Linked DNA regions of Ramlibacter pinisoli. The main gene of each other region encodes a partner of the protein of the gene in region 2 in a complex. Links are inferred from orthologs where the notes say so. Each region holds a gene or a part of one and is shown on either strand. Other genes may lie near its edges.

Region 1 (15,425 bases), on a different replicon or contig from region 2:
CGTGAGCAGCACCGGCTCGGGAAAGGGGCCCGCCATCGCCGCATCCATGGCGGCGGCATCCAGCACCAGGCGCCGGCCCGCCAGCAGGGGCAGCAGGCCGCGCGCGAAGGCGGCGGTGGCGGCGGTCTCCATCATCCCCGGCCCCACGAGGATGGCGTTCGCGCCTTCCAGGCTGGCCTCCAGGCGTTCGATGCCGTCCAGGCGGAAGCCGCCGGCGGGCGTCTCCGGCAGGCCGATCACGCGCGCCTCGGGCATCGCGAGCGCCAGGCCGGTGGCCACCGATTCGCCGGTCGCGATCACGAGCTTGCCGGCGCCCATGCGCAGGGCAGCCGTGGCCGCCAGCAAGGCCGCGCCCGGGATCTCGCGGCTGCCGGCGACCACCAGCAGCTGGCCGCGCGCCTCCTTGTCGGCGTCGTCGGACAGCGCGGGCAGCGGCCAGTCGCGCAGCGCGCCGGCGTCCAGCGGCAGGGGCGGGGTGGACGTCATGGCTTGGGCGCGGCCATCGCGTCCGGTTCGCGCGTGATGGGGGTCCCGGCCTGACGCAGCGGCGCGACGAAGTTGACCAGGTCGACGGCCATCGCGCGCGCCTGCGGGTCGAGCCGGTAGGAGGTGACGCCGCAGTTGGGCACGTCGCCCTGGCGGTCGAGCGCCAGCACCTCGTGCTCCTCCAGGCATTCCAGCAGGTAGCGCATGCAGTGCACGATGACCTGGTGGGCGACCACCAGCACGCGCTGGCCATCGTGCTCGCGCGAGACCATCTCGACGACGCTGCGCAGGCGCAGCACCACGTCGCACCAGCTCTCGCCGCCGGGCGGACGGAAGTAGAACTTGCCCACGTGCGAGCGCTGTGCGGCCAGCTCCGGGTGGCGCTCGCGGATGCCGCGCACCGTCAGCCGGTCGAGGATGCCGAATTCCTTCTCGCGCAGGCGCTCGTCGATGCGCAGCCGCACCCGGCGGGGATCGAGGCCGGCGGCCTCCATCAGCAGGCGGGTGGTCTGGCGCGCGCGCACGTAGGGCGAGGTGATCACGACCTCGGGCTGGTCGCCTGGCGCCAGGCTGCCGAACCAGTGGCCCAGCGCCACCGCCTGCTCGCGCCCGAGGTCCGACAGCGGCACGTCGATGTCGCGGTCGGCGATGTCGATCACCACCAGGCCGGCAGCCTCGGCCGCGTCGCGCGCGACGTTGCCGGCACTCTGCCCGTGGCGGACGATCCAGATCTTGCTCGGCCAGTTGGGCGTCATCGTGAGCGCGGTGTCAGGCGGGCCGGAAGCCCAGCTTCTTCATGGCCGCGTTGATGGACAGCGCGCTCCTGGCATAGCCGTCCCACGGGCTGTTGCCGGCGTCCAGCCGCTGGTGCACGGTGGCCACGGTCCAGTGGTCGCCGCCCTTCAGGTGCGCCAGCTCGTCCCAGTGCACCGGCACCGAGATGCCCAGCCCCGGGCGCGCGCGCGCCGACCAGGCGCACACGGTGGTGGCGCCGAAGCCGTTGCGCAGGTAGTCGATGAAGATGCGCCCGACCCGGTTCTTCGGCCCCGACTTGGCGACGAAGCGCTGCGGGATGGTCCGGGCCAGGTGCTGCACCACGGCCTGCGAGAAATCCTTCACCGGGTCCCAGCCGTGCTGCGGCTTGATGGGAACCACCACGTGCAGGCCCTTGCCGCCGCTGGTCTTGAGCCAGCCGGGCAGGCCGAGCTCGTGCAGGAAGGCGTGCACCAGCTGGGCCGCTTCCTGCATCTGGGGCCAGTCGACGCCCTCGCCCGGGTCGAGGTCGAACGTCATGCGGTCGGGCTTGTCGGCGGCGGTGGCGACGGCATTCCAGGTGTGGAACTCGATCACGTTCATCTGCGCGGCCGACAGCAGGCCGGCAGGCGCGACGATCTCCAGCATCGCCGGATGGCCGGGGACCATCTTCGGGTCGAGCGCCGCCACGCCTTCCATCCGGTAGCGGTCCAGGTGCTTCTGGAAGAACTGCTGGCCGTCCACGCCGTCGGGCGCCCGCACCATGGCGATCGGCCGTCGCCACAGGTGCTCCAGCATCAGCGGAGCGACCAGCGCGTAGTAGCGCACCAGCTCGATCTTGGTGATGCCGCTGCGGGCGTCGACCACGCGCTCCGGGTGGCTCACCCGCAGGCCGGCCGGGAGGGCCGCCGCCGTTGCGGCCGGCGCGGGCGCAGGTGCAGCGGCCTTGCGTCGCGCCACCGGCAGGTGCAGCGCCTGCTCGCGCGACACCGCCGCCGCCGGCTTGTCGTCGCGCAGGCCATGGAAGACGGAGTGGCGCACCTTGCCCTCGCGCGTCATCTCGCCGAACGCCACCTCGCACACCAGCTCCGGCCGCACCCAGTGCGACCCGCGCGGCAGCCCGCTGCCGCCACCATCGAACGGGCTGCGCGGCGCTTCCAGGCCGTCCAGGCGCTGGCGCAGCGCGCGCAGCGTGCGGTCGTCGAAGCCGGTGCCGACGTTGCCGGCGTAGCGCAGCTTGCCGTCGTCCCCGTGCATGCCCAGCAGCAGCGAGCCGATGCCGGCGCGCGAACCCTTGGGGTCGGTCCAGCCGCCGATCACGAACTCCTGCCGGCGCCCGCATTTGAGCTTGATCCAGTCGCTCGAGCGCCGGCCGGCATAGGACGACTCGCGCCGCTTGGCGATCAGGCCTTCCAGGCCGAGCTGGCAGGCCGAGGCCAGGATGTCCTTCGGCGGCGCCTCGAACACGGCGCTGAAGCGCACGTTCGGGTGCGGCTTGCGCTCGACGATGCGCTGCAGCACTGCGCGCCGCTCCACCAGCGGCACCTGGCGCAGGTCCTGGCCGGCGCAGAACGGCAGGTCGAACAGGTAGTAGACGATGTGTTCGGTGTGCGCGCTGTCGAACGCGCCCTGCAGCGCCTGGAAGTCGGCCGGCGTCTCCTGGCCCGGCATGATGATCTCGCCGTCGTACCAGCCGTCCGGCAGATCCATCGCCTGCAGGGCCTGCTGCAGGGCGGGCAGGCGCGCCGTCCAGTCGTGGCCGTTGCGGGTGACCAGGCGCACCGTGCCGCCCTCGGCGCGGGCCAGCATCCGGTAGCCGTCGAACTTGATCTCGAACACCCAGGCCTGCGGGTCGGCCGGCGGCCCGTCCACCAGCACGGCCAGCTGCGGCTGCAGGGTGGCCGGCAGGGCGGCCGGTCGGGCCCCCGCGGGCGGGCCGGAGCGCGCGGGGGGCGCCGGCGCAGGAGCCGTTACAGCGCCGCCGGACGGCGTGACGGCGGCCGGGCGGTCGTCCAGGTCTTGCACGCTGTCGGGCAATTCGTCGACCACGCTGAACTCGGTGGCCGGGCGCACGAAGCCGTCGCGCTCCTTGATCAGCAGCCACGGATCCTGCCGGCCGCCCTGGGCGCGGCCCTTCATGCGCACCAGGGCCCAGTGGCCATGCATCTTGTGGCCGCGCAGCTCGAACTTGAGCTTGCCGTCACGGAATCCCTGGTGCGGATCTTCCAGTGGGACCCAGGTGCCCTTGTCCCAGATGACGACCTTGCCGGCGCCGTAGTTGCCGGCCGGGATCGTGCCCTCGAAACGGTTGTAGGCGATCGGGTGGTCCTCGGTGGGCATCGCCATCCGCTTGTCGTGCGGGTCGTAGCTCGGGCCCTTGGGCACGGCCCAGCTCTTCATCGTGCCGTCCAGTTCGAGCCGGAAGTCGTAGTGCAGCCGCGTCGCCCAATGCTTCTGGATCACGAACGCCCGCGCGCTCTCGTCGGCGACCCCGCCCTCGGCCGGCTCCGGCGTGGCATCGAACCGGCGCTTGGCCTTGTAGGTCTTGAGCGCCTCGGCAGGGGAGGGGGGACGGTCGTCGGCGGCCATGCGGGGCGGCGCGGGTTGGCGCCCGCGCCGTCGGCGGTCAGCTGCGTTGGGTGGAATCGCGCAGCATCCGGATCTGATCGTGGTTGCGCTGGACCGCCTGGAACTGGCTCTCCACCACCGCCCTCACACCCGCCGGCAGCGGCTTCTGCAGGGCCTTGCGGTAGCGGGCCATCGCGTTGTCCTCGCCGCGCTCGCACTCTTCCAGCACGGCCTTGTCGTCGTAGGTGCTCAGCTTGGTCTTGACCGACACCCAGCCGCGGTGCAGGGCGCCGAGCGCGCTGCCGCTGTCCTGCACCGACCCGCCGAGCTGGCGAATCTGCTGGTTCAGCTGCTCGGCGCCGCGCCGGCAATCGTCCGCGCGCTGCAGCAGCAGGGACTTGAGGTCCTGCCGCCTGGCCTGCTCGGCGCATTCGCGGAAGCCGTACTCGCCGTCCTTGCAGCACTCCGCCAGGTCCTGCAGCGCATCGACGATGTCGCCACGGTCGCCACTGGTGTTGCCGGCGCTCTGGGCCGCCCCCACCATGCCGGCGGCGCCGGTGCCGCGCTCCATGCCTTGCGACTGCGACTGCGACTGTGACTGCGACTGCGCGTGAGGCATCGACGGTGCCGCGCTCGCCACCGCACCGCCCAGGGCCGAGCTGCCCATCGCACCGCGCGCCGCGCTGTCCTGGCTGGCTTCGGCCCGCAGCTGGTTGCGCAGCTCGCGCACCTGCTCGTGGTTGCGCTGCACGCCCCGGAACTGCCGCTCGACGATGGCCTGGATGTCCGTGGGCAGCGGCTGCTGCAGCGCCTTGCGGTAGCGCGCCACGGCGTTGTCCTCGCCGCGCTCGCACTCCTCGAGCACTGCCTTGTCGTCATGGGTGCTGAGCTTGGCCTTGACCGACACCCAGCCGCGGTGCACCGCGCCCAGGGCGCTGCCGCTGTCCTCGGCCGAGCCGCCCAGGCGGACGATGTGCTGGTTCAGTTCGTCGGCGGCGCGCCGGCAGTCCAGCGCCCGCTGCTGCAGCAGCGACCGGATGTCGGCCCGCTGGGCCTGCTGCGCGCTTTCGCCGAAGCCGTACTCGCCGTCTCGGCAGCACTCCACCAGGTCCTCCAGCACATCGACGAAGTCGCTGCGGTTGCCGCCGGTGGTGCCGGCGCTGCGCACCGTGCCCGCGAAGCCCGGGACGCTGGTGTCGCGCACGGTGGCCGTGGGGCTGCCGGCCATGCTGTCGCCCGCCAGATCGGTGCCGGCGGTCCGCGGCGCCGGCGCCAGGTCGCTCGCGCGCACCATGGCCGTGTCGCTCGCCACCGCGCCGCTGCCGGCGCGGCCGCCGATGCGCTCCCAGGCAGCGCGGCTGGCCGGCCGGGCCTGTTCCCAGGTCAGCCCGGAACCGGCACGCTGGTTCTCCCACTCGGAGGCCAGGCGCGGCTCGGCGGCTTCCCAGTCGGTGTCCTCGCGCAGGCGGGCCGTCACGCCGTGCCGGTAGGCCGGGCCGTAGTCGTCGAAGCTGCGCCCCGGCTCGTAGTACGGCTCGCGGGTGTAGGTCTCGCGCCAGTGCGCCTCCTCGGCAGTGGGGTTGATGGCCTCGGCGGCGGCCTTGCCGGCCAGTCCGCCGACCACGGCGCCGATCACGCCGCCGACCATGGTGCCCACCGGGCCCGCAAAGGTGCCAGCCGCCGCGCCCGCGAGCGCGCCTCCGGTCGCACCCACGCCCGTGCCCACCGGATGTGCACCCGGTTCGTCGGTGATGGGGTCGCGGTTCATGTCCCTGTCGTCTGCAGCCATGTGATGCTCCTTGGATGCGTGAATGATGGCGGCGTCGAGGTCCGCGCCGCGTCTCCAGCCATCTTGTGGCGGCCGTTGGGCTGGACCGTCAGCGAACCCGGGGAGCGGGTGTAGGAAAAAACGGCGTCACGCCCGACGCCCGCGCGCCGAAGCGCACCGCACAGCCGATGCCTGCGGCGTCCTACAGCCAATCGGGCAGCGCCGACGCACGCTGCAGCATGTTTCGCAAAGCCGTTTTCCTGCTGTGCCTGGCCATCGGTTGCTGCGGCCTCGCGCCCGCCGCGCTGGCCGACGCCGGCGAGCTGCGGGCCCGCCACGAGCAGTTGCAGGAGCAACTGCGCAACAACCCCTACGGACGCACGCTGCACATCGTGTCGACCGAGGAGCCGGAGCGCCTGACCGGCGACGTGTTCGCGGTGCTCGACCATCCGTTTGCGCGGGTGAGCACGGCCCTGCAGGATCCGGCGCACTGGTGCGACATCCTGCTGCTGCCCTTCAACACCAAGTACTGCCATGCCGTCGAGGGCACGAACGGTCCGGGGCTGCGGGTGCGCATCGGCCGCAAGTTCGACCAGCCGCTGGAGCAGGCATACCGGATCGATTTCGGCTGGAACAAGGTGGCCGCCCAGCCCGACTATTTCGAGAGCCGGCTGGTGGCCCCGCAGGGGCCCGTGGGCACGCGTGACTACCGGATCAGCGTGGCGGCGGTGCCGCTGGAGCGTGGCAAGACCTTCCTGCGGCTGACCTACTCGTACGGCTACGGCCTGACCGGCCGCCTGGCCATGCAGGCCTACCTGGGCACGGTCGGTGCCGACAAGGTCGGCTTCAGCGTCGTCGGCAAGGAGAGCGACGGCCAGCCGCAGTACATCGGCGGCGTGCGCGGCGCGATCGAGCGCAACGCCATGCGTTACTACCTGGCGATCGACTCCTACCTGGACTCGCTGACAGTGCCGCCCGCCCAGCAGCTGGAGCGGCGCATCCAGGGCTGGTTCGACGCCACCGAACGGTACCCGCGCCAGCTGCGCGAGATGGACCGGGCGACCTACGTGGCCATGAAGCGCCTGGAGCACGAGCGCCAGCAGACGGTGATCGACTGAGCCCGGCGGCAAGGCGGGGCCCGTCCTGGAGGAGTACGCCGTGACCGTCCGCCCGCCCATCGCTGCGCCGGGTGCCGACCGCCGGATCCTCCTCGCCCTGCTGGCCGGCACGCCCCTGCTGGGCTACACCCAGTCCGGGCCCGACGACACGCAGCGCCTGGACGTCCCCTACCTGCCGACGCCGCAGCCGGTGGTGGACCGGATGCTGGCGCTGGCGGGGGTGGACCGGTCCGACACCGTCTACGACCTGGGCTGCGGCGACGGGCGCATCGTGATCACGGCGGCGCGCAGGCACGGCGCGCGCGGGGTGGGCATCGACCTGAACCCGCAGCGCATCGACGACGCGCGGACCAACGCGCGACAGGCGGGCGTCGGCGACCGGGTGCAGTTCCAGGTGGCCGACCTGTTCGAGGCCGACCTAGCGCCGGCCAGCGTGGTGACGCTCTACCTGCTGCCCGACCTCAACCGCCGGCTGCGCCCGCGGCTATGGCAGCAGCTGCGCGTGGGCACGCGGGTCATCTCGCACGACTTTGACATGGGCGACGAGTGGCCGCCCGAGCGGATGGAGCGGGTGGCCGGCAAGACCCTGTACTTCTGGACGATCCGGCCGGAACACAAATAGCCAGGTGCCTTACAGGCCCGCAGCCGCGCGCAGCGCCGCAGCTTTGTCGGTGCGTTCCCACGAGAACTCGGGCTCCTCGCGGCCGAAGTGGCCGTAGGCGGCCGTCTTCTCGTAGATTGGGCGCAGCAGGTCGAGCATCTGGATGATGCCCTTGGGGCGCAGGTCGAAGTGCTCGTTCACCAGGGCGGCGATCTTCTCGTCCGAAATGACGCCGGTGCCTTCGGTGTAGACCGTCACGTTCATGGGGCGGGCGACGCCGATGGCGTACGCGACCTGGATCTGGCACTGCTTGGCCAGGCCGGCCTTGACCACGTTCTTGGCCACGTAGCGGGCGGCGTAGGCGGCCGAGCGGTCGACCTTGGAGGGGTCCTTGCCGGAGAACGCGCCGCCGCCGTGCGGGCAGGCGCCGCCGTAGGTGTCGACGATGATCTTGCGGCCGGTGAGGCCGCAGTCGCCCTGCGGGCCGCCGACGACGAAGCGGCCGGTCGGGTTGATCAGGTACTTGGTCTCCTTGAGCCACTCCTTGGGCAGCACCGGCTTGATGATCTCCTCGATCACCGCCTCGATGAAGGCCGGCTTCATCTTGTGGCCGTCGCTCATCTCGGGCGCATGCTGCGACGACAGCACGACGGTGTCGATGCTGTGCGGCTTGCCGTCGACGTAGCGCATGGTCACCTGGCTCTTGGCGTCCGGGCGCAGGAAGGGCAGGCGGCCGTCCTTGCGCAGCTGGGCCTGGCGCTCGACCAGGCGGTGCGCGTAGTAGATCGGCGCCGGCATCAGCTCGGGCGTCTCGTCGCAGGCGTAGCCGAACATCAGGCCCTGGTCGCCGGCGCCGGTGTTCAGGTGGTCGTCGCTCGCGTGGTCGACGCCCTGGGCGATGTCGTTGGACTGCTTGTCGTAGCAGACCATGACCGCGCAGCCCTTGTAGTCGATGCCGTACTCGGTGTTGTCGTAGCCGATGCGCTTGATGGTGTCGCGCGCGACCTGGATGTAGTCGACGTGGGCGTTGGTGGTGATCTCGCCGGCGAGCACGACCAGGCCGGTGTTGCACAGGGTCTCGGCGGCGACGCGGCTGCGCGGGTCCTGCCGGAAGATCGCGTCCAGGATGGCGTCGGAGACCTGGTCGGCCACCTTGTCGGGGTGACCTTCCGAGACGGATTCGGAGGTGAAGAGGAAGTCGCTCGCCATTTGAATAAACTCCAGCGTTGGTTGCAAGGCGCGTTGCCTTGGCCGGAGCTTCTGGCGAACGCTTTAGCAGCTTGGTTTAACGTCGCCCTGCAAGTAGTTCAGTAACTCGGCGACCCCTCCATTCTAAACGTCCTGACTTGACCACCGTGTTCCGCCTCCTGGCCGTGCTGCCCCTGTGGCTGCTGCACGTCATGGGTGTGGCGTTGGGCTGGGTCGCGTTGCTGGCGTCCCCCACCTACCGGCGCCGCTTCGTCGCCAATGCCGCCCAGGCGGGCTACACGCTGCGCCAGGTGGGCGGTGCCGTGGGCGCCGCGGGCCAGCTCATCGCCGAAGTGCCGCGGCTGTGGTTCGGCCGCCCCCCGCCGGTGCAGTGGTCGGGCGAGCACCTGATCGACGAGGCGCTGGCGCGCGGGCGCGGCATCGTCTTCCTCACCCCGCACCTGGGCTGCTTCGAGGCCACGGCCCAGGGCTACGCCGCACGCTACGGCCGCATCACGGTGCTGTACCGGCCGGCCCGCAAGGCCTGGCTGCGGCCGCTGGTCGACCAGGCGCGCCGCCGGCCCAACCTGGAAACGGCACCGACCACGCTGGCCGGGGTCAAGCAGATGCTCAAGGCCCTGCAGGCCGGGCAGGCGGTGGGACTGCTGCCCGACCAGGTGCCGCCCCAGGGGCTGGGCGTGTGGGCGCCGTTCTTCGGCAAGCCGGCCTACACAATGACGCTGTCGGCGCGGCTGGCGCGCCAGACCGGCGCTGCCGTGCTGCTCGCCTGGGGCGAGCGCCTGCGCTGGGGCCGCGGCTACCGCATCCACCTGCGCCCCTGGCCCGGCGCGGTGCCGGAGGCGCCGGATGCGGCGGCGGTGGGCGTGAATGCCCAGATGGAGGCACTGGTGCGCGAGTGCCCGGCGCAGTACCTGTGGGGCTATGCCCGCTACAAGGCACCGCGGGGGGCCGCCTGATGCTCAGCCGCCTGGGCGTCCTGTTCATGCGCCTGCTGGCGCCGCTGCCGCTGCGCTGGGTGCGCGCCCTCGGCTGGGCGCTCGGCTGGGTGCTGTATGCCGTGGTGCCGGGGCGGCGCCACGTGGTGCAGGTCAACCTGGCCCTGTGCTACCCGTCCTGGACCGAGTCGCAGCGGCGGGAGCTGGTGCCCCGGGTCTTCATCGCGTTCGCCCAAGCCTGGCTCGACCGCAGCTGGATCTGGCACGGCGCGCCCGATGCGGTGCGGCGCCGGGTGCACCTGACCGGCGCGCTGGACGAACTGGAGGGGCGCGAGCCGACGGTGATCTTCTGGCCGCATTTCGTCGGCATGGATGCCGGCTGGACGGCCCTGACGCTGGACAGCCAGCGGCCCTTCATGACGATCTACACCCGCCAGGCCAACCCGGTGGTCGACGCCTGGATCCTGGCCGGCCGCCGGCGCTTCGGCAACGTGCGCCTGTTCGACCGCGCCGACAGCGCCAAGCAGGTGGTGAGTGCGCTGCGCGAGGGCGTGCCCCTGTGCCTGCTGCCCGACATGAACTTCGGGCCGGAGGAGTCGATCTTCGTGCCGTTCTACGGCATCCCGGCCGCCACCGTGCCCTCGCTCTCGCGCTTCGCGCGCCTGGGCCGGGCCAAGGTGGTGCCGCTGCTCACGCGCATCACGCCGGACGGCTACGACGTGCAGGTGCTGCCGGCCTGGCGCGACTACCCCACCGACGACGTGGCCGCCGACACCGCCCTGATGAACGAGCGGCTGCAGGACTACATCGACGGCATGCCGGACCAGTACTACTGGGTCCACAAGCGCTTCAAGACCCGCCCGCCGGGCGGCAAGCCGGTTTACTGACCGGCGCTCAGAGCGGCCGGGCGAGGAAGGCCGCCAGCCGTTCGGCGACGAAGGCCGGGCGCTCGTGCACGATCCAGTGCGTGGCCCCGGGCACCCGCTCCAGCGTCAGGCGCGGGACCCAGGCGTCCAGTCCCTCGACCAGCGACGGCGGCAGCGCGATGTCCTCCATCGCCCACAGCACCAGCGTCGGCAGGTCGACCGTGAGCATCTCGTGCGGCAGGCTGACGGCCGCGGCTGCCGGGTCGCCGGGCCGCGGCGGGCGCAGCGGCGAGGCCCGGTAGTAGTTGCAGCCGCCGCGTAGCCCGGCGCCCGGCGGGCCGCCGGGCGCGCCGTCCCACACGGCGCGGTACCGCCGTTTCACGGCCTCGGTGAGCCAGGGCGCGCCGTGCGGCTGGGTGAAGAAGGCCCACAGCCGGCGGTAGTCGTCCTCGGCCAGCAGCTGCTCCGCGTCCGGGCGGATCAGGAAGTTCATGTAGGCGCTGGCCTGTTGCTGCTGCGGGTTCGACTGCAGCTCGCGCAGGAAGGCGCCGGGGTGCGGCGAGTTGACGATGGCCAGCCGGCGGGTCAGCTGCGGCAGCTGGTTGGCCAGGTTCCAGGCCACGGCGCCGCCCCAGTCGTGCGCCACCAGGCACTCGAGCGGCGCGCCCTCGGCGGCCACCAGCGCCGCCAGGTCCTGCACCAGGTGCCGGGCGCGGTAGGCCGCGACCTCGGCCGGCGCGCTGCTGCGCTCGAAGCCGCGCAGGTTGGGCGCCACGCAGCGGAAGCCGCCGTGCTCGGGCCGCGCGAAGTGCGCCAGCAGCTCGTCCCAGACGAAGGCCGCTTCCGGGAAGCCGTGCAGGAACACCAGCACCGGCCGGCCGCGCGCGCCGCTGGCGCGGCAGCTCAGCGTGATGCCGTGCGGCAGCGCGAGCGCGAAGGTCTCGATCACGGTTCGCCGTCGTGGGTCCACTGCCACAGCAGCAGTGCGGTCTCGCCCACGCCCTGGCGCTTCAGGGCCGAGAACAGCTTCACCTCGCCGCCGGCTGCCTGCAGGCGCGCGATCGACAGCGCCTTGGCCGCGTCGCTGCGGGTGAGCTTGTCGGCCTTGGTCAGCAGCACCAGGAACTTCAGGCCGGCCTCGACCCGCGGCCGGATCACCTCCAGCAGGATGTCGTCCAGCTCCGTCAGGCCGTGGCGCGGATCGCACAGCAGCACGACGCCGCGCAGGTTGGGACGGCTGACCAGGTAGTTGGCCATCACCTGCTGCCAGCGCAGCTTGTCCTGCTTGGGCACGGCCGCGTAGCCGTAGCCGGGCAGGTCGGCCAGCACCGCGTCGGTGATGCCCTGCTTGCCGAGCGAGAACAGGTTGATGCTCTGGGTGCGCCCCGGGGTCTTGGAGGCGAACGCCAGCCGCTTCTGCTGGGTGAGGGTGTTGATGCAGGTGGACTTGCCGGCATTGGAGCGGCCGACGAAGGCGATCTCCGGGTGCTCGTGCGGCGGCAGGAATTCCAGCTGCGGGGCGGTGGTGAGGAAGCGGGCCGTGTGCATCCAGCCCAGGGCCCGTTCGGCGGGGTCCTTGGCTGGCGGCGCGGTTCGCGCGGGTGCGGGGCTCGCGCCGGGCGGTGGGGGCATGGGAGGGGGAGTCCAGCCGGGAAGGGGAACCCGGGAGGCGCATTGTAGAATCGCCGGGTTTTGCGCCGAAGAACCACCTACTGACATGAAGTTGCTTGCCACCCTGCTGACGGCCGCGTTCCTGGCTGCGCCCGCGCTCCCCACCTTCGCCCAGCAGCACGGCAATGCGCCGGCCGAGAAGCCGGCGGCCGCGCCCGCCAAGCCGGCCGCCCCGGCCAAGCCCGACCTGGCCCAGGGCGAGTCCAAGTTCACTGCCGTCTGCGTGGCCTGCCACGGCGCCGGCGGCAATTCGGGCATCCCGGCCAACCCCCGGCTGTCGCAGCAGCACCCCGAATACATCGTCAAGCAGCTGCAGGAATTCAGGGCCGGCAAGCGCAAGAGCGCCGTGATGCAGCCGTTCGCGTCGCAGCTGAGCGACGACGACATGCGCAACATTGCCGCCTACGTCGGCTCCAGTCAGGCCAAGCCGGGCTTCGCCCGCGACAAGGAGCTGGTGTCGATGGGCGAGAAGATCTACCGCGGCGGCATCGCCGACCGCCAGATCGCCGCCTGCGCCGGCTGCCACAGCCCGAACGGCTCCGGCATCCCGGCCCAGTACCCGCGCCTGTCCGGCCAGCACGCCGATTACACGGCGGCCCAGCTGACGGCGTTCCGCGACGGCGCGCGCGTCAACAGCGTGCAGATGACCCAGGTCGCCGCCAAGCTGAACGACCGGGAAATCCGGGCCGTGGCCGACTACATCGCCGGCCTGCGTTAATCGCGGGCCACGCCGTCGGGAACCAAGCGGGTCCCGGCGCACACTACAGCTAGGCGGGTGTCCCAGGGACGCCCGCCTTCTTCTTTTTTGCCGACCGCCATGACCGCCGCCACCGAGGGCCTGCGCCCCGCGACCATCTCCCCGCGCCTGCGTGCGCTGGTGGAACTGCTGTCTTCGATGCGGTTCGCCATCTCCCTGCTGACGGTGATCTGCATCGCCTCGGTGATCGGCACCATCCTGAAGCAGGCGGAACCGGCGGCGAACTACGTCAACCAGTTCGGGCCGTTCTGGTCGCAGCTGTTCCTGGCGCTGCGGCTCAACACGGTCTACAGCGCCTGGTGGTTCCTGCTGATCCTGGCCTTCCTGGTCACCAGCACCTCGCTGTGCATCGCCCGCCAGACCCCGAAGATCCTGGCCGACCTGCGCACCCTCAAGGAGGGCATGCGCGAGCAGGCGCTGCAGTCGTTCAAGCACCGGGCCCAGGCCGGCGTCGACGGCTCGCCCGAGGTGGCGGCGCGGCGCATCGGCGACGCGCTCGCCCGCGCCGGCTGGAAGGTCAAGCTGCAGCAGCGCGCCAGTGCGCGCGGTGAAGGCTGGATGGTGGCGGCCCGCGCCGGCGCCGCCAACAAGATCGGCTACCTGGCCGCGCACAGCGCCATCGTGCTGGTCTGCCTGGGCGGCCTGTCCGACGGCGACCTGATCGTGCGGGCCCAGATGCTGCTGGGCGGCAAGACGCCTTATGCCGGCGGCGGCATGATCGCCGACGTGCCGGCCCAGCACCGGCTCGGGGCCGCCAACCCCACCTTCCGCGGCAACCTGCTGGTGGCCGAGGGCACGCAGGCGGGCACCGCGGTGCTGTCGCAGCCCGACGGCATCCTGCTGCAGGAGCTGCCATTCTCGATCGAGCTGAAGAAGTTCATCGTCGAGTACTACTCGACCGGCATGCCCAAGTTGTTCGCCAGCGAGATCATCATCCACGACAAGGAAACCGGCGAGGCGGTGCCGGCGCGGGTGGAAGTCAACCACCCGGCGCGCTGGCGCGGGGTCGAGATCTACCAGTCCAGCTTCGACGACGGCGGCTCCAGCGTGAAACTGGCGGCGGTGCCGATCAACGGCGAGAGCAAGCGCTTCGAGCTGCAGGGCGTGATCGGTGGCACCTCGCAGCTGGCCAAGGGGCAGGGCACGGGCGCCGAGACCATGACGCTGGAATACACCGGCCTGCGCGTGATCAACGTCGAGAACATGGGCGAGGCCTCGCGCAGCGGGGCCGACCCGCGCAAGGTCGACCTGCAGGTCTCCCTCGGCCAGCACCTGGGCGCCGCCAACAAGGCGGGAGGCAAGAAGGAGCTGCGCAACATCGGCCCGAGCATCAGCTACAAGCTGCGCGATGCGGCCGGCCAGGCGCGCGAGTTCAACAACTACATGCTGCCGGTCGACATGGGCGACGGCGTGCCGGTGTTCCTGCTCGGGATGCGCGAGACGCCGGCCGACCAGTTCCGCTACCTGCGGGTGCCGGCCGACGACAAGGGCTCGCTCGACGGCTTCGTGCGCCTGCGCGCGGCCCTGGCCGATCCCGCCGCCCGCCGCGAGGCGGTGAGCCGCTATTCGGCCAAGGCCACGGATCCTTCCAAGCCGGAGGTCACCGAGCAGCTGGCCGGGTCGGCCGCCCAGGCCGTGGCCCTGTTCGCGGGCGATGCTGCGGCTGGCGGCAAGGGGGCCGGCCTGGGCGCCGTGTCCGACTACCTGGAGGCCCGGGTGCCCGAGGCCGAGCGCAACCGCGCCGGGGAAGTCGTGGTGCGCATCCTGGGTGGCGTGCTGTTCGAGCTGGCGCAGCTCACGCGCGAACAGGCCGGCCTGCCGGCGCTGGCCAGCGACGAGCGCACCCAGGCCTTCATGGCGCAGGCCGTGATGGCGCTGAGCGACTCCTTCCTCTACCCGGCACCGATGGCGTTCCAGCTGCAGGACTTCCAGCAGGTGCAGGCCAGCGTGTTCCAGGTCACCCGCTCCCCGGGCCGCAATGTGGTCTACCTGGGGTGCGCTTTGCTCATCATCGGCGTTTTTGCCATGCTCTATGTCCGCGAGCGGCGCCTGTGGGTCTGGCTGACCCCGGACACCGGCGGCAGCGCGGCGGCGATGGCGCTGTCGAGCAACCGCCAGACCCTGGACGTCGACCGCGAGTTCGCCAGGCTACGCACGCAACTGCTGGGATCTTGATGAACACCGCCACCACCACCATCACGCTCGACCACGGCTTTCTGTCCCGCCGGCGTCCGCTCGACTGGGCGTTCGCGCTGCTGGTCGTCGTCGCCGGCCTCTATGCGTTCGGCCGCTACGCGGCCCACATGGACGTGTACGAGAAGGGGATCCTGCTGGCCAGCATCCCGGCCGCCATCTGGCTGGGCTGGTTCTGGCGGCCGCTGCAGGCCCTGATGGTGGGCGTGGGCGCCCTGTCGCTGCTGGCCATCGGCAGCTACCAGGGGTCGCTCGCACGGGCCGACTCGGTCTTCTGGCTCAAGTACTTCCTGTCGAGCCAGTCCGCGATCCTGTGGATGAGCATGCTGTTCTTCATGAGCACGGCCTTCTACTGGCTGGGCGTCGCCAGCCGGACGCAGGCCGACACCATGGAGCGCATCGGCTCGCGCCTGGCCTGGGCGGCGGTCACCCTGGCCCTGGTCGGCACCATGGTGCGCTGGTGGGAGAGCTACCTGGTCGGGCCGGACGTCGGCCACATC
Region 2 (15,299 bases):
GCTGCAGGGCCCCGAGCTGCGCACCATCTTCCTGGGCATGGACCAGAAGCGCGACGAACTGCTGTATTCCAGCGTCAAGGGCAAGAACCCGTTCAAGGACAAGCGCGTGCGCCAGGCCTTCTACCAGGCCATCGACGTCGACGGCATCCAGAAGACGGTGATGCGCGGCGCCGCCAAGCCCACCGCCCTCATGGTCGGCCCGGGCGTCAACGGTTTCGTACCCGAGCTGAACAAGCGCCTGCCCTTCGACGCCGACGGCGCCAAGAAGCTGCTGGCCGAGGCCGGCTACCCGAGCGGCTTCGAGGTCACGATGAACTGCCCGAACGACCGCTACGTCAACGACGCGCGGATCTGCCAGACCGTCGCCGCCAACCTGGCGCGCATCGGCGTCAAGATCAACCTGGCCGCCGAGACCAAGGGCACCTACTTCCCCAAGATCCTGCGCCGCGACACCAGCTTCTACCTGCTCGGCTGGACGCCCAGCACCTACGACGCGCATGACGCCCTGAATGCGCTGATGGCCTGCCCGGACGACAAGGGCGCCGGCCAGTTCAACCTGGGCGCCTACTGCAATCCCAAGGTCGACCAGCTGATCCGCACCATCCAGTCCGAGGTCAACCAGCCCAAGCGCTCGGCCATGATCAAGGAGGCCTTCGAGCTGCACACGGCCGACATCGGCCACCTGCCGCTGCACCAGCAGGCGCTGGCCTGGGGCACGTCGCGCAAGGTGACCCTCACCCAGCGGGCCGACAACTACATGCCCTTCAAGTGGATCTCCATCAAGAAGTGACCGGCTGACGCGACACGCTGCGGCCCCGAGCAGGGACCGCGGCGTGGCGCCCCACCCCCATGCGACAGACCCTCGCCCGCTGGTTCGACAGCGACATCGGCTACAGCTTCCGCACCTCGCCCATGGCGATGGTGGCGGCGGCGATCGCCTTCGTCTGCGCCTTCTGCGCCGTTTTCGCCGATTTCGTGGCGCCGCACAACCCGTTCGACCTCACCACGCTGGTGCTGTCCGACGCCCGCCTGCCGCCGGCCTGGGCCCCGGAGGGCAGCACCAAGTACCTGCTGGGCACCGACGACCAGGGCCGCGACATCCTGTCGGTGCTGATGTTCGGGGCCCGCATCTCGCTGATCGTGGGCCTGGCCTCGGTGCTGCTGTCCACCGTCATCGGCGTCGCGCTCGGGCTGCTGGCCGGCTTCAAGGGCGGCTGGATCGACAGCGTCCTGATGCGGCTGTGCGACGTGATGCTCAGCTTTCCCGCCATCCTGGTCGCGCTGCTGATCGCCGGCGTCGGCCGCGCCCTGTTCCCGAACGCCCACACCTCCGTGGCGTTCGGCGTGCTGATCATCGCCATCACGCTGACCGGCTGGGTGCAGTACGCACGGACGGTGCGCGGCTCCACCATGGTCGAGCGCAACAAAGAATACGTGCAGGCCGCCCGCGTCACCGGCGTGGCGCCGATCCACATCATGCTGCGCCACGTGCTGCCCAACGTCACCGGCCCGGTGCTGGTGCTGGCCACCATCCACGTGGCCACGGCCATCATCACCGAGGCCACGCTGTCGTTCCTGGGGGTGGGGGTGCCGCCCACCTCGCCGTCGCTGGGCACGCTGATCCGCGTCGGCAACGACTACCTGTTCTCCGGCGAGTGGTGGATCACCATCTTCCCCGGCCTCATGCTCATCCTGATCGCGCTGTCGGTGAACCTGCTGGGTGACTGGCTGCGCGACGCGCTCAACCCGAGGCTGCGCTGATGTCGCTGCTGGACGTCCAGAACCTCGTCGTCGAATTTCCCGGCCGCCGCGGCACGCTGCGCGCGCTGGACGACATCTCGTTTTCCATCGCACCGGGCGAGATCCTGGGCGTGGTGGGCGAGTCCGGGGCCGGCAAGAGCCTGACCGGCGCCTCCATCATCGGCCTGCTCGAGCCGCCCGGGCGGGTGGCCTCGGGCCGCATCCTGCTGGACGGCCAGCGCATCGACAACCTGCGCCACGAGCAGATGCGGCACATCCGCGGCCGCAAGATCGGCGCCATCTTCCAGGACCCGCTGACCTCGCTGAACCCGCTGTACACCATCGGCCGCCAGCTGGTCGAGACCATCCAGGCCCACCTGCCGGTCGACGGCGCCGAGGCGCGGCGGCGCGCCATCGGGCTGCTCGACGACACCGGCATCCCGGCCGCGGCCGAGCGCATCGACCACTTCCCGCACCAGTTCTCCGGCGGCATGCGCCAGCGGGTGGTGATCGCCCTGGCGCTGGCGGCCGAGCCGAAACTCATCGTCGCCGACGAGCCCACCACCGCGCTCGACGTCTCCATCCAGGCGCAGATCATCCAGCTGCTCAAGCGCATCTGCCGCGACCGGGGGGCGGCGGTGATGCTCATCACGCACGACATGGGTGTCATCGCCGAGACCTGCGACCGCGTCGCCGTCATGTACGCCGGCCGCATCGCCGAGATCGGGCCGGTGCACGAGGTCATCCACCAGCCGGCCCATCCCTACACCATGGGGCTGATGGCCTCCATCCCCGACATGGACAGCGAGCGCGAGCGCCTGAACCAGATCGATGGCGCCATGCCGCGGCTCAACGCCATCCCGCCCGGCTGTCCCTACAACCCGCGCTGCCCGCGCGCCTTCGAGCGCTGCACGCGCGAGCGGCCCGAGCTGCTGGCGGCCGGCGCGACGCGCGCCGCCTGCTGGCTGCACGATGCCCACGCGGGGGTGGCTGCATGAGCACGGCGCTCGTGCAGCCCGCGCCGGCGCCGGCCACCGGCAGCACGCCGCCGGCCGCGTCCGCGGCCTCCTCGGCGCTGGTGCAGGCGCACGACCTGGCCAAGACCTTCGACGTCTCCGCCCCCTGGCTCAACCGGGTGCTGGAACGCAAGCCGCGCCAGCTGCTGCACGCCGTCGACGGCGTCAGCTTCGAGATCGAGCGCGGCCAGACCCTGGCCCTGGTGGGCGAGTCCGGCTGCGGCAAGAGCACGGTGGCGCGGCTGCTGGTCGGGCTGTACGAGCCCACCCGCGGCGGCTTCACCTTCGACGGCCAGGACGCGCACGCGGCCTTCCGCACCGGCCAGGGGCGGCACTTGCGGCGGCGCATCCAGATGATCTTCCAGGACCCCTACGCCAGCCTCAACCCGCGCTGGAAGGTCCGTGACATCGTGGCCGAGCCGCTGCGCGAGCACGGCCTGCTGGCCGGGCAGGGCGAGCTGGACGAGCGGGTCGGCCAGCTGCTGCAGAGCGTCGGGCTGTCGCCGCTGGACATGGTCAAGTACCCGCACCAGTTCTCCGGCGGCCAGCGCCAGCGCATCTCCATCGCGCGCGCGCTGGCCACGCAGCCGGACTTCCTGGTCTGCGACGAGCCCACCTCGGCGCTCGACGTCAGCGTGCAGGCCCAGGTCCTGAACATCATGAAGGACCTGCAGCGCCGGCACGGCCTCACGTACCTGTTCATCTCGCACAACCTGGCGGTGGTGCGCCACGTCAGCGACCGGGTCGGCGTCATGTACCTGGGGCGGCTGGTCGAGGTGGCGGGCAAGCACCAGCTGTTCGGCAACCCGCGCCATCCGTACACGCGCATGCTGCTGGACGCGATCCCGAAGATGCACGACACCGGCCGGGCCCGCACGCCGGTGCAGGGCGAGGTGCCCAATCCGCTCAACCCGCCGCCCGGTTGCGCCTTCAACCCGCGCTGCCCGCATGCCAACGAGCGCTGCCGCGCCGAGCGGCCGGCGCTGCTGTCGATCGGTGGCATCCGCGTGGCCTGCCACGCGGTGCAAGAGGGCCGGATCTAGCGCGGCGGCGCGGGCCGGCCGCGGCCTAGCATTCCTCGCTCCAGCAGAAGCCGTCGCGCGCGATCATGGCCGAGGCGGCGCTGGGGCCCCAGCTGCCGGCCGTGTAGGGCCGCAGGCCGTTGTCGTTGCCCTGCCAGGCGTCCAGCAGCGGCTCGACCCAGCGCCAGGCCGCCTCCTGCTCGTCGCTGCGCACGAACAGGTTGAGCCGGCCGTCGATGACGTCGAGCAGCAGCCGTTCGTAGGCGCCGACCCGCTCGGAGCCGAAGCGCTTGTCGAAGTCCAGGTCCAGGTGCACCGGCGTGAGCGACTGGCCCTGGCGGCGGTTCTCCTGGCCCTGCGCCAGCAGGTGCAGCTGCAGGCCGTCGCGCGGCTGCAGGGTGATGACCAGCCGGTTGGCCTCGCCCAGCGGGGTGCGGAAGATGGCGTGCGGCGCCGGCCGGAAATTGACCACGATGTGGGCGTCGCGCGCCGCCAGCCGCTTGCCGGTGCGGATGTAGAACGGCACGCCGGCCCAGCGCCAGTTGGCGATCACCGCGCGCAGCGCGACGAAGGTCTCGGTGGTGCTCTCCGCGCCCACGCCGGGCTCGCTGCGGTAGCCGGGCACCGGTTCGCCGCCCACCGTGCCGGGCCCGTACTGGCCGCGCACGGCGAACTGCCCGATCGCCTCGGTCGTCCACGGGCGCAGCGAGCGCAGCACCTTGAGCTTCTCGTCGCGCAGGGCGTCGGCGTCGGCGCTGATGGGCGGCTCCATGGCCAGCGCGCACACCAGCTGCAGGGCGTGGTTCTGCACCATGTCGCGCAGCGCGCCGGTGCTTTCGTAGAAGGCCCCGCGCTTTTCGACGCCCAGGTCCTCGGCGATCGTGACCTGGATGTTGGAGATGTGCTCGCGCCGCCAGAGGGGCTCGAACAGCGAGTTTCCGAAGCGCAGCGCGAACAGGTTCTGCACCGACGGCTTGCCCAGGTAGTGGTCGATGCGGAACACCTGCTGCTCGCTGAAGCCGCGCAGCACCGTCTCGTTGATCTGGCGGTTGGACGCGACGTCGTGGCCGAGCGGCTTCTCCAGCACGATGCGGGTGGCGGGCGTGTTCAGGCCGGCGACGGCCAGCTGTTCGCACACCGTCGTGAACAGCGTGGGCGCGGTCGCGACGTACATCACCACCGTGTCGGCGTTGCGCTGCTGCAGCCGGTCCTTCAGGCGGCCATAGTCCTGCGGCTTGGACAGGTCCAGTCGCTGGAACTGCAGCAGCTCGGCAAAGCGGCCGAATTCCTCGTCGCTCGGCCGCTTGGCCAGGTCGACCTGCGCGAAGCGCTGCTGGATCAGGGCCCGGTACTGCTCGTTGCTGAGGTCATCGCGGGCCACGCCGATGATGCGGCCGTCGGCCGGCAGCGTGCCGTGGCGGAACGCCTGGAACAGCGCCGGCATCAGCTTGCGCCACGCCAGGTCGCCCGTGCCGCCGAAGAGGACGAGGTCGAAGCTCATGGGTGAGGGATGAAGAAGGAAACCCCAATGTAGCGTGGTTCCGGCTGGACGGCCGCGGCCGCCGTGTTCCTCCCATAATGACCCTCACCATGAACCAACTCGAGGCCCTCAAGCAGTTCACCACCGTGGTCGCGGACACGGGTGACTTCCGGCAACTGGCGCAGTACCGGCCCCAGGATGCCACCACCAACCCCTCGCTCATCCTCAAGGCGGTGCAGAAGCCCGAGTACGCCCCCTTGCTGCGCGACACGATGAGCCGCTTCGGCAGCCGGCCGCTCGACGAGGCCATGGACCGGCTGCTGGTGCAGTTCGGCCGCGAGATCCTGTCCATCATCCCGGGCCGGGTGTCCACCGAGGTCGATGCGCGACTGAGCTTTGACACCGAGGCGACGGTGGCGCGCGCCGAGCGCATCATCGAGCTCTACCAGGCCGAGGGCGTGCCGGTCGAGCGCGTGCTGGTCAAGGTCGCGTCCACCTGGGAAGGCATCCAGGCGGCGGCGCGGCTGGAGCGGCGCGGCATCCACACCAACCTGACGCTGCTGTTCTCGTTTTGCCAGGCGGTGGCCTGCGGCCAGGCCAAGGTGCGGCTGATCTCGCCCTTCGTCGGCCGCATCTACGACTGGTACAAGAAGTCCGCCGGCAGCGCCTGGGACGAGGCCGCGAGCGCCGGCCCGAACGATCCCGGCGTGCAGTCGGTGCGGCAGATCTACCTGCACTACAAGCACTTCGGCATCGCCACCGAGGTGATGGGGGCGAGCTTCCGCAACACCGGGCAGATCCAGGCGCTGGCCGGCTGCGACCTGCTGACCATCAGCCCCGAGCTGCTCGCGCAGCTGGCCACGGCCGAGGCGCCACTGGCGCGCGCGCTCGACCCGCAGCAGGCCCGGGCGCTCGACCTGCCGCCGGTGAACTTCGACGAGGCGGGCTTCCGCTACGCCCTGAACGAAGACGCGATGGCGACCGAGAAGCTGGCCGAGGGCATCCGGTCCTTTGCCGCCGACGCCGTCAAGCTCGAGAAGCTGATGAAGGCGGCCTGAGCATGGCAGCCGCGTTCCCGCGTTGCGACGAGACCGGCGCCTGGGCGGCGCTGCAACGCCACCACCAGGGCGCCGGCCGGCAGTTCGACCTGCGCCAGGCGCTGGACGCCGGGCGGGTCGCAGCCTTCAGCCTGCAGGCGCCGCACGTGTTCGCCGACCTGTCGAAGAACCTGGTCGACGCACAGGCGCAGCAGCTGCTGCTGCAACTGGCGCGCGAGTGCGCGCTGGAAGCGCAGCGCGATGCCCTGTTCCGCGGCGAGCGGATCAACGCGACCGAGGAGCGCGCCGTCATGCACTGGCTGCTGCGCACACCCGAGGGCGCCCGCGTCGACCCGGCGCTGGCCGGCGACCTCGCCCAAGTGCACGGCACGCAGCGGGCGATGCTGGCGTTCGCCGACCAGGTGCGCGCCGACGCCGCGATCACCGACGTGGTCAACATCGGCATCGGCGGCTCCGACCTGGGGCCGCAGATGGCCGTGCTGGCGCTCGACACCCTGGTCACGCCGGGCAAGCGCTTCCACTTCGTCTCCAACGTCGACGGCCATGAACTGGCCGCGGTGCTGCGCGGACTGCGGCCGGAGAGCACGCTGTTCCTGGTCGCCTCCAAGACCTTCACCACCATCGAGACCATGACCAATGCCCGCTCGGCGCGGCAGTGGTTCACGCAGGCTGGCGGCAGCGACGTTGCGCGGCATTTCGCCGCCCTCACCACCAACGTGCAGGCCGCCGCCGAGTTCGGCATCGAGCGCACCTTCGGCTTCTGGGACTGGGTGGGCGGCCGCTATTCGCTCTGGTCGGCCATCGGCCTGCCGGTCGCCATCGCGATCGGCGGCGCCGGCTTCCGCGCGCTGCTGGCCGGCGCGCACGCCATGGACGAGCACGTGCGAGCCGCGCCGCTGGAGGGCAACCTGCCGCTGCGGCTGGCCCTGCTGGATGTCTGGTACCGCAACTTCCATGGCTTCACCAGTCGCAGCGTGGCGCCGTACCACAGCGCCCTGCGGCGCTTGCCTGCCTACCTGCAGCAGCTCGAGATGGAGAGCAACGGCAAGCGGGTCGACCGCCAGGGCCGGGTGCTGCCGTTCGCCACCGCGCCGGTGGTGTGGGGCGAGCCCGGCACCAACGGCCAGCACGCCTACTTCCAGATGCTGCACCAGGGCACGGACGTGGTGCCGGTGGAGTTCATCGCGGCGCGCGAGGCGGCCCATGACCTGCCCGGCCACCAGCCGCAGCTGCTGGCCAACGTGCTGGCCCAGGCCCAGGCGCTGATGCTCGGCAAGGCCGACCCCGGCGGCCACAAGCACTTTCCCGGCAACCGGCCGAGCACCATGCTGCTGCTGGAGCGGCTCGATCCGGCCAGCCTGGGGGCGCTGATCGCGCTTTACGAGCACCGCGTCTTCTTCGCCGGCGCGCTGTGGGGCATCAACAGCTTCGACCAGTGGGGCGTGGAGCTCGGCAAGGTGCTGGCCAGGGACATCGCACCGCGCCTGGCATCGGGCGACGTGGCCGGGCTGGATGCGTCGACGGCCGCGCTGGTCGCGCGCTTGCGGGGCTGAGCGGCGGTCCTATGATCCGGACCGGGCGCTGGTGCCCGGAGGAGGGACTGCATGGATTTCGTTGAGTCGATCAAGACCTGCCTGCGCAAGTACGCGGCGTTCAACGGGCGCGCGAGCCGGCCGGAGTACTGGTGGTTCGCGCTGTTCTATTTCCTGGTGTCCGTGGTCGCGGCGATGTTCAGCGACGTGCTCAACGCGCTCGTCGGGGTGGCGGTGCTGTTGCCGTCGCTCGCGGTGGGCACCCGCCGCCTGCACGACATCGGCAAGAGCGGCTGGTTCCAGCTGGTCTGGTTCATCCCGCTGATCGGCTGGGCGCTGATGATCTACTGGCTCGTGCAACCCACCGGTCCGGCCAACGAGTACGGCACCGGTCCCGAGCTGCCGCGCAACGACCCGCTCGAGATCCCGCCGGGCCTCTGACCCCCGGGCGCAGCCAAGAAAAAAGCCGGGCAGTGCCCGGCTTTTTCGTCTGCATCGCAGCAACGTCCGCAGGCGCGTCGCGCCCGCGGAGCGTCGGACTTACATGTCCATGCCGCCCATGCCACCCATGCCACCCATGCCGCCGCCGGGCATCGCCGGGGCTTCATCTTTGGGGGCCTCGGCAACCATCGCCTCGGTCGTCAGCATCAGCGACGCGACGGACGCGGCGTTCTGCAGCGCGGTGCGGGTGACCTTGGTGGGATCCAGGATGCCCATCTCGATCATGTCGCCGTAGGTGTCGTTGGCGGCGTTGAAGCCGTAGTTGCCCTTGCCGTTCAGCACGGAGTTGACCACCACGGAAGCCTCGCCACCGGCGTTGAAGACGATCTCGCGCAGGGGCGCTTCGATGGCCTTGAGCACCAGCTTGATGCCGGCGTCCTGGTCGGCGTTGTCGCCCTTGATCTCGCCGGCGGCCTGCTTGGCGCGCAGCAGCGCGACGCCACCACCGGCCACGATGCCTTCTTCCACCGCAGCGCGGGTGGCGTGCAGGGCGTCTTCGACGCGGGCCTTCTTTTCCTTCATCTCGACTTCGGTGGCGGCACCGACCTTGATGACGGCCACGCCGCCGGCCAGCTTGGCCACGCGCTCTTGCAGCTTCTCGCGGTCGTAGTCGCTGGTGGCTTCCTCGATCTGGACGCGGATCTGCTTGACGCGCGCTTCGATGTCACCAGCGGCGCCGGCGCCGTCGATGATGGTGGTGTTTTCCTTGCCCACTTCGATGCGCTTGGCCTGGCCCAGGTCGGCCAGCGTCGCCTTCTCGAGCGTCAGGCCCACTTCCTCGGCGATGACCTTGCCGCCCGTCAGGATGGCGATGTCTTCCAGCATGGCCTTGCGGCGGTCGCCGAAGCCCGGCGCCTTGACGGCCACGACCTTCAGGATGCCGCGGATGGTGTTGACCACCAGGGTCGCCAGCGCCTCGCCTTCGACTTCTTCCGCGATGATCAGCAGCGGACGGCCGGCCTTGGCCACCTGCTCCAGCGTGGGCAGCAGGTCACGGATGTTGCTGATCTTCTTGTCGAACAGCAGCACGAACGGGTTCTCGAGGAGAGCCGACTGCTTTTCCGGGTTGTTGATGAAGTAGGGCGAGAGGTAGCCGCGGTCGAACTGCATGCCTTCGACGACGTCCAGCTCGTTGTTCAGGCTCTTGCCGTCTTCGACGGTGATGACGCCTTCCTTGCCGACCTTGTCCATCGCGTCGGCGATGATCTTGCCGATCGACTCGTCGCTGTTGGCCGAGATCGAACCGACCTGGGCGATCTCCTTGGAGGTCGTGGTCGGCTTGGAGGCCTTCTTCAGCTGGTCGGTGAGCTGCACCACGGCCTTGTCGATGCCGCGCTTGAGGTCCATCGGGTTCATGCCGGCGGCCACGTACTTCATGCCTTCGCGCACGATGGCCTGGGCCAGCACGGTGGCGGTGGTGGTGCCGTCACCGGCGTTGTCGCTGGTCTTGGAAGCGACTTCCTTGACCATCTGGGCGCCCATGTTCTGGAGCTTGTCCTTGAGCTCGATCTCCTTGGCGACCGAGACACCGTCCTTGGTGACGGTGGGGGCGCCGAACGAGCGCTCGAGCACGACGTTGCGGCCCTTCGGGCCCAGGGTGACCTTGACGGCGTTGGCCAGGATGTTCACGCCTTCGACCATGCGGGCGCGGGCGTCGCCGCCGAAAATGACGTCTTTAGCTGCCATGTGGATGACTCCGGAAATTCAGTGAATGGAAGGGGATGACAGGAGGCTGGGGCTCAGCGCTCGACGACCGCGAACAGATCGTCTTCCTTCATGACGAGCAGCTCGTCGCCGTCGACCTTGACGGTCTGGCCGCTGTACTTGCCGAACAGCACGCGATCGCCCACCTTGATGTTCAAGGCGATCAGTTCACCCTTGTCGCTCTTGCGGCCCGGGCCGACGGCCAGCACCTCACCCTGGTCGGGCTTCTCGGCGGCGTTGTCGGGGATGACGATGCCGGAGGCGGTCTTGGTCTCTTGTTCCAGGCGCTTGACGATCACGCGATCGTGCAGAGGGCGAAGTTTCATTGCATCTCCTTGGGGGTTGGACATCAAAAAGCGCCAACAAAAGTTAGCGCTTCCTAATTGGACGGGAGGGCGCCGGCTGGTCTGCTAGCACTCATCTCCTGCGAGTGCTAATGATAGGGCTTTCCGTGTCGGTTGCAAGCCCCCGGGGCTGTCGGACGGGGCCTGCCTGCGGGGCTTGCTGCGCGGCGGGCGCCCATTGGCTCCGTCGGCTGCTCCGGTCTGGCAGCCAGCATCGGCGCCGGCGCACCCCTGAAGCCGCTGACGCGATCGACCGCCCATCCTCTGCAAGACCGGAGCCGGCTGCGTCCAGGGAAGCCGGACGCCTGTTACAAAGTTTCAGGGGAGGGGCCCTTCCTCGGCCGACTGCTCCCGCGACCCAACGGCCCCCGTCGCGGTGACCAAGGACAGCGTTCGGCCTGCACCTTTTGCCGACCCGGCGGCCTGAATCCAGCCGTCTCACGCGGGGCAAGCGCCTCGCAGCGCTGCTTTTCGGCGCGCAAATACAACAGCCAGCGCGGCAAACCGTCATGCCCCACCTAGGGCGTGGGCTAACTCATCCTTAAGTCGGAACCCTATGCTAACCTCAGTAACAACTTGTAATCCCGTCGTTACATAAAGACAAGCGCCCCGGCCAAGCGGTCGTTCCGGGCTCCTCGTCGACGGGGAACGTCAAAGCGGGACTCGAGCGGTGAGGGGTTGTCGAAGGGACGCGGGCCGGGGCGTGATTGTCCGGTGGGTGGTGCTGGTCGTGGGCCTGCTGGCGGGCATGTCCGCCGCATGGGCCGCCGGCACCCCGGCCGGCTCGGCCATCCGCAACACCGCCGTCCTCAACTACTCGATCGGCGGCACGCCCAGCGTGGCATCGGCCAGTTCCCTGCCGGTGATCGTCGCGCGGGTCCTTGCCGTCACCGTGACCTGGCAGGACAGCACGGCCGTGCCCTCGGCTTCGCCCGACACGCTGCGCCCGCTGGCCTTCGTCGTCACCAACACCGGCAACGCCGCCGACACCTTCCGACTGGTCCGCAACAACGCCGTCGCCGGCGACCAGTTCGACCCGGCCGATGCGGCGCCGGCCGCGATCTGGCTGGAGAGCGGCGGCCAGGCCGGGTTCCAGTCGTCCGGCGCCGCCGCCGACACGATGTACGTCACCGGCGGCAACGACATCACCCTGGCGGCGGACGCCAGCCGCGTGGTGTTCCTGGCCAGCGCCATCCCCGCCGGCCAGCCCACCGGGGCGGCCGGCAGGGCGACGCTGAGCGCCATCTCCACCGCCGTCGGCGCCGGCGCCGCCCCCGGCACCCAGGTGGGCAGCGTGGCCGACGTGCCCATCGTCGTCGGCCGTGGCGGCGGCCAGGCCGCGGCCACCGGCACCTACCTGGTCTCGTCGGTCGCGGTGGGCATCGCCAAGAGCGTGGCGGCCGTGCGCGACCCGGCCGGCGGCGCCAACGTCACCAGCGGCGCGGTCCTCACCTACCGGCTGGTGCTCACCGCCAGCGGCGCCGGCACCGTCACCGGCGTCACCGTCGCCGACCCGCTGCCGGCCACCCTGACCTACGTGCCCGGAAGCATCACCGTGGACGGCGCCGCGCGCACCGACGCCGCCGACGGCGACGACAGCGGCTACGCCGCCGGCACCGTCCAGACCACCTTTCCCACCCTCACCGCGCCAGCCAGCCGCGCGATCGAGTTCAAAGCCACCGTCAACTGAATTTCACAAGGAGTCCCTGACATGCAGCGTCGTCTCTTCCAAACCGTCCTCCTGGCCTTCGCCGCCGCCTGGCTCGCGCCGGCGCACGCGCAAGGCAACCAGCCCGGCAGCATCGAGCTGCGCAACGTCGCCGAGATCGAGAAGGAGGTCAAGACCGCCGACGGCAAGACCGAGAAGCGGCGCGAGCCGGCCGCGAAGGCCGCGCCGGGCGCCGAGGTGATCTACACCTCGACCTTCCGCAACACCGGCAGCAAGCCGGCCGGCAACATCTCCGTCGTCAACCCGGTCCCGGTCAACACCACCCTGGTGGGCGGCAGTGCGACCGGCGAGAACACCGACATCAGCTTCTCCGCCGACGGCGGCAAGACCTGGGCGGCGGCCGACAAGGTCAAGGTGCGCGGCGCCGACGGCAAGGAGCGTCCCGCCGGCCTGTCCGAGTTCACCCACGTGCGCTGGGTCTATCGCGGCGAGCTTGCCCCCGGCAAGCAGGGCGTCGTGAGTTTCCGCGTCACCGTCAACTGACCGCGGGCGCCATGACGGCCCGCGCCGACCACCCTCATCGCCACTTCCATCCCATGCAAGGGGGCTGGCCGCGCGCCGGCCCTGCGCGCTTCTGGAGCTGCGGTCCGCCGCGGCCCCGACCTGCGATGGCCGCAGGCCCTCTCGTCTCCGATTTCTCCTTCCACCTCGAACAACCCACAAGGAAACTGACATGACAGTGCGAACTTCACTGGCCCGCCTGGGAGCGACAGCGCTCCTGGCGCTGGGCGCCCTGGCCGGAACGGCCCAGGCCGCATCCACCCTCACGCCCGCTGGCACCCCGATCGACAACGCTGCCAAGCTGGACTACTCGGTTGGCGGCATTGGGCAAGACCAGATCTGCTCCTCGCCCTCCGGCAACAGCACCAAGACCTGCACCTTCACCTCCTTCAAGGTCGACAACAAGATCAACCTGAACGTGACCACCACCGACACGACTCCTGGCGTGAGCGCGATCCCCGGCAGCACCTCGACGCTGACGTTCGTGCTGACCAATGAAGGCAACGAGACGCAGGACTTCGCGCTCAGCACCACCAGCAACCTGTCGGGTCCGGTGGGCTACATGTTCAACGGCACCAGTGCCACCACGGTCGCCGACGCCTTCGACCCGACCAACTGCAAGATCTACGACAACGCTGCCCCAACGACGGAGATCACCAGCATTGCCGGGCTGACGGCGGGCACGTCGGTGACGCTGAAAGTGGCCTGCAGCATTCCGCCGGGCCAGGTCAACGACGAGATTGGCGCAGTGACGCTGGTCGCCACTGCGCGGGAAGTGGGGAAGCCGCTCGTGGCGTTGATCGAATCGACGACCAATAGCCCGACGGTCGTCGACATCGTATTCGCCGACGGCTCCGGCACCAGCGAAGACGGTCCGCGCGACGCGAAGCACAGCGCCCGCAGTGCTTTCAAGGTGTCGACGGCCGCGATCAGGGTGACCAAGACGGCCGAGACGATCTGCGATCCGGTCGGCGGCGACAAAAGTGGAACACCGCCCTATGCGCCGAAGAGCATCCCGGGTTCGTACATCCAGTACACCGTTCTGATTGAGAGAGTCGATACCAACACCTCTCGGTCGGCCACGCTGACCAACCTAAAGGACACGCTGGCAACGGCCAATGTCACCTTCGATTCGGACTTCATCACTGGTGCCAACGTGGCCGGCTCGCCGGCCTGCGCGGCAGTGGGCGCAGCGGTCAACCCCGGGGCGGCCACATCGACCGGCAAGAGTTTCAAGGTGATCTGGTCCGGCGCGGCGCGCGCGTCATTTGGCGGCATGACCGGCACGCAGTACCTGACAGCGAGCGGCAACTACACCGCGCCGGACATCAATGTGAACTGGAATTCCGTCCTGCCAGTCGAGCCCGGCTACGCCGCGGGGGAGCTGAAGCCTGGCGACAAGCTGCAGCTGATCTACAACGTGTTCATCAAGTGACCACGCGATGACGTGCATCCCACGTCATCCGCGCCCGCTGGCCTCCGGCCCAGCGGGCCTGGGTGTGCGCGCCGCCCGCGCGCACACCCAGGCCTGGTTGTTCCTGCTCGTCCTGTTCCTGTTCACCGTCCTCGTGCCCGCCGTGCGTGCGGCCACGCCCCCCAACACGACCATCACCAACACCGCGAGCGTCGTCTACACCGTCGGCGGCACCGCCGTCACGTCGACCGGCGCGACCTCGGTGGTCACGGCCACGGCCACGCCCTCGGTGGCGCTGCCGGCCGCGATCCGCTTCCTCGGCCTGATGCCGGCGCTGGCCGCCCTGCCTGCGGGCGCGGCCAGCTGGCAGATGGTGCAGCCCACGGCCTGTACGCCGGCATCGGGGACGCCGGCAACGCTGGCGCCGCCCACCCAGCCCGGCGCCGGCGCGCTGGCCATCCCCAGCAGCCAGCTGCTCGCCAGCGCCAGCGCCTACAACGGCCGCGACGTGGCCTTCATCGAGGTCACCGACGCCTCGGCCAACGCCGACGGCGCCGTCGCCGACACGGTCTCCGTCACGGTCACCAGCGCCGGCGGCGAGCGCGAGACGCTGACGCTGACCGAAACCGGGCCGTCGACCGGCGTCTTCCTCGGCTACATCCCGCTGGTCGCCGGCGCCGTGCAGGCCGGCAACTGCTCGCTGCAGGCGGCGGCGAACCAGCGCCTGACGGCCACCTACATCCAGTCGGGCAGCAGCGCGGTGGTGACGTCGGTGGCGCTGGTCGACCCGCTCGGCCTGGTGTTCGACTCGGCCACCGGCCAGCCGGTCAACGGCGTGCGCGTTACCCTGATCGACGTCGCGACCGGACTGCCGGCCCAGGTGCGCGGCAACGACGGCGTCAGCACCTATCCGTCCAGCGTGCTGACTGGCAGCACCGTCACCGACTCCGGCGGCACCGTCTATGCGCTGGCGCCCGGCCGCTACCAGTTCCCGCGCGTCGTCGCGCCGGGCAGCTACCGCTTCCAGGTCGAGCCGGCCGCCGGCTACACCTACCCGTCCAAAGTGGTCGACGCCACGCTGCAGGCGCTGCCCGGCGCGCCGTTCGTTCTCGGCGATGTGTCGCGCGGCGCCTCCTTCACCGTGCTGCCCGGCCCCCCGTTCGAGGCCGACATCCCGCTCGATCCGCCCGCCGTCGGCCAGCTCGACATCCTCAAGACGGCCGGCAAGGCCATCGGGTCGGTGGGCGATTTCGTCCCG

Evidence for each region.
Region 1: the proteins of groL (region 2) and metK are in contact, whole or in part, in a cryo-EM structure (PDB 8P4O), measured with the Escherichia coli proteins. The link is inferred for Ramlibacter pinisoli from one-to-one orthologs.

Annotation. Positions count from the first base shown.
Region 1 is NZ_WSEL01000009.1:2,009,554-2,024,978, reverse strand. The notes cover bases 6,415-9,379. They hold metK (methionine adenosyltransferase), read right to left. Parts: upstream 8,504-9,379; coding sequence 7,325-8,503; downstream 6,415-7,324. Other genes in these bases: GON04_RS24045 (lysophospholipid acyltransferase family protein), read left to right, coding at 8,641-9,379; GON04_RS24055 (SAM-dependent methyltransferase), read left to right, coding at 6,734-7,315; GON04_RS24060 (hypothetical protein), read left to right, coding at 6,415-6,693. Also shown: GON04_RS24085 (NAD(P)H-hydrate dehydratase), read right to left, coding at 1-486; GON04_RS24080 (histidine phosphatase family protein), read right to left, coding at 483-1,241; ligD (DNA ligase D), read right to left, coding at 1,255-3,828; GON04_RS27230 (ferritin-like domain-containing protein), read right to left, coding at 3,866-5,596; more of GON04_RS24060, read left to right, coding at 5,815-6,414; more of GON04_RS24045, read left to right, coding at 9,380-9,459; GON04_RS24040 (LpxL/LpxP family acyltransferase), read left to right, coding at 9,459-10,325; GON04_RS24035 (alpha/beta fold hydrolase), read right to left, coding at 10,333-11,253; yihA (ribosome biogenesis GTP-binding protein YihA/YsxC), read right to left, coding at 11,250-11,936; GON04_RS24025 (c-type cytochrome), read left to right, coding at 12,022-12,693; GON04_RS24020 (cytochrome c biogenesis protein ResB), read left to right, coding at 12,793-14,907; c-type cytochrome biogenesis protein CcsB, read left to right, coding at 14,907-15,425. UniProt on the Escherichia coli protein: Catalyzes the formation of S-adenosylmethionine (AdoMet) from methionine and ATP.
Region 2 is NZ_WSEL01000003.1:2,374,514-2,389,812, reverse strand. What follows is about bases 7,713-10,551. They hold groL (chaperonin GroEL), read right to left. Parts: upstream 10,036-10,551; coding sequence 8,389-10,035; downstream 7,713-8,388. Other genes in these bases: groES (co-chaperone GroES), read right to left, coding at 10,089-10,379; GON04_RS12780 (DUF805 domain-containing protein), read left to right, coding at 7,921-8,289; pgi (glucose-6-phosphate isomerase), read left to right, coding at 7,713-7,869. In the rest of the region: GON04_RS12815 (ABC transporter substrate-binding protein), read left to right, coding at 1-790; GON04_RS12810 (ABC transporter permease), read left to right, coding at 850-1,761; GON04_RS12805 (ABC transporter ATP-binding protein), read left to right, coding at 1,761-2,738; GON04_RS12800 (ABC transporter ATP-binding protein), read left to right, coding at 2,735-3,799; zwf (glucose-6-phosphate dehydrogenase), read right to left, coding at 3,825-5,279; tal (transaldolase), read left to right, coding at 5,369-6,316; more of pgi, read left to right, coding at 6,319-7,712; GON04_RS27185 (DUF11 domain-containing protein), read left to right, coding at 11,101-12,087; GON04_RS12760 (DUF11 domain-containing protein), read left to right, coding at 12,109-12,609; GON04_RS12755 (hypothetical protein), read left to right, coding at 12,800-14,062; GON04_RS12750 (hypothetical protein), read left to right, coding at 14,070-15,299.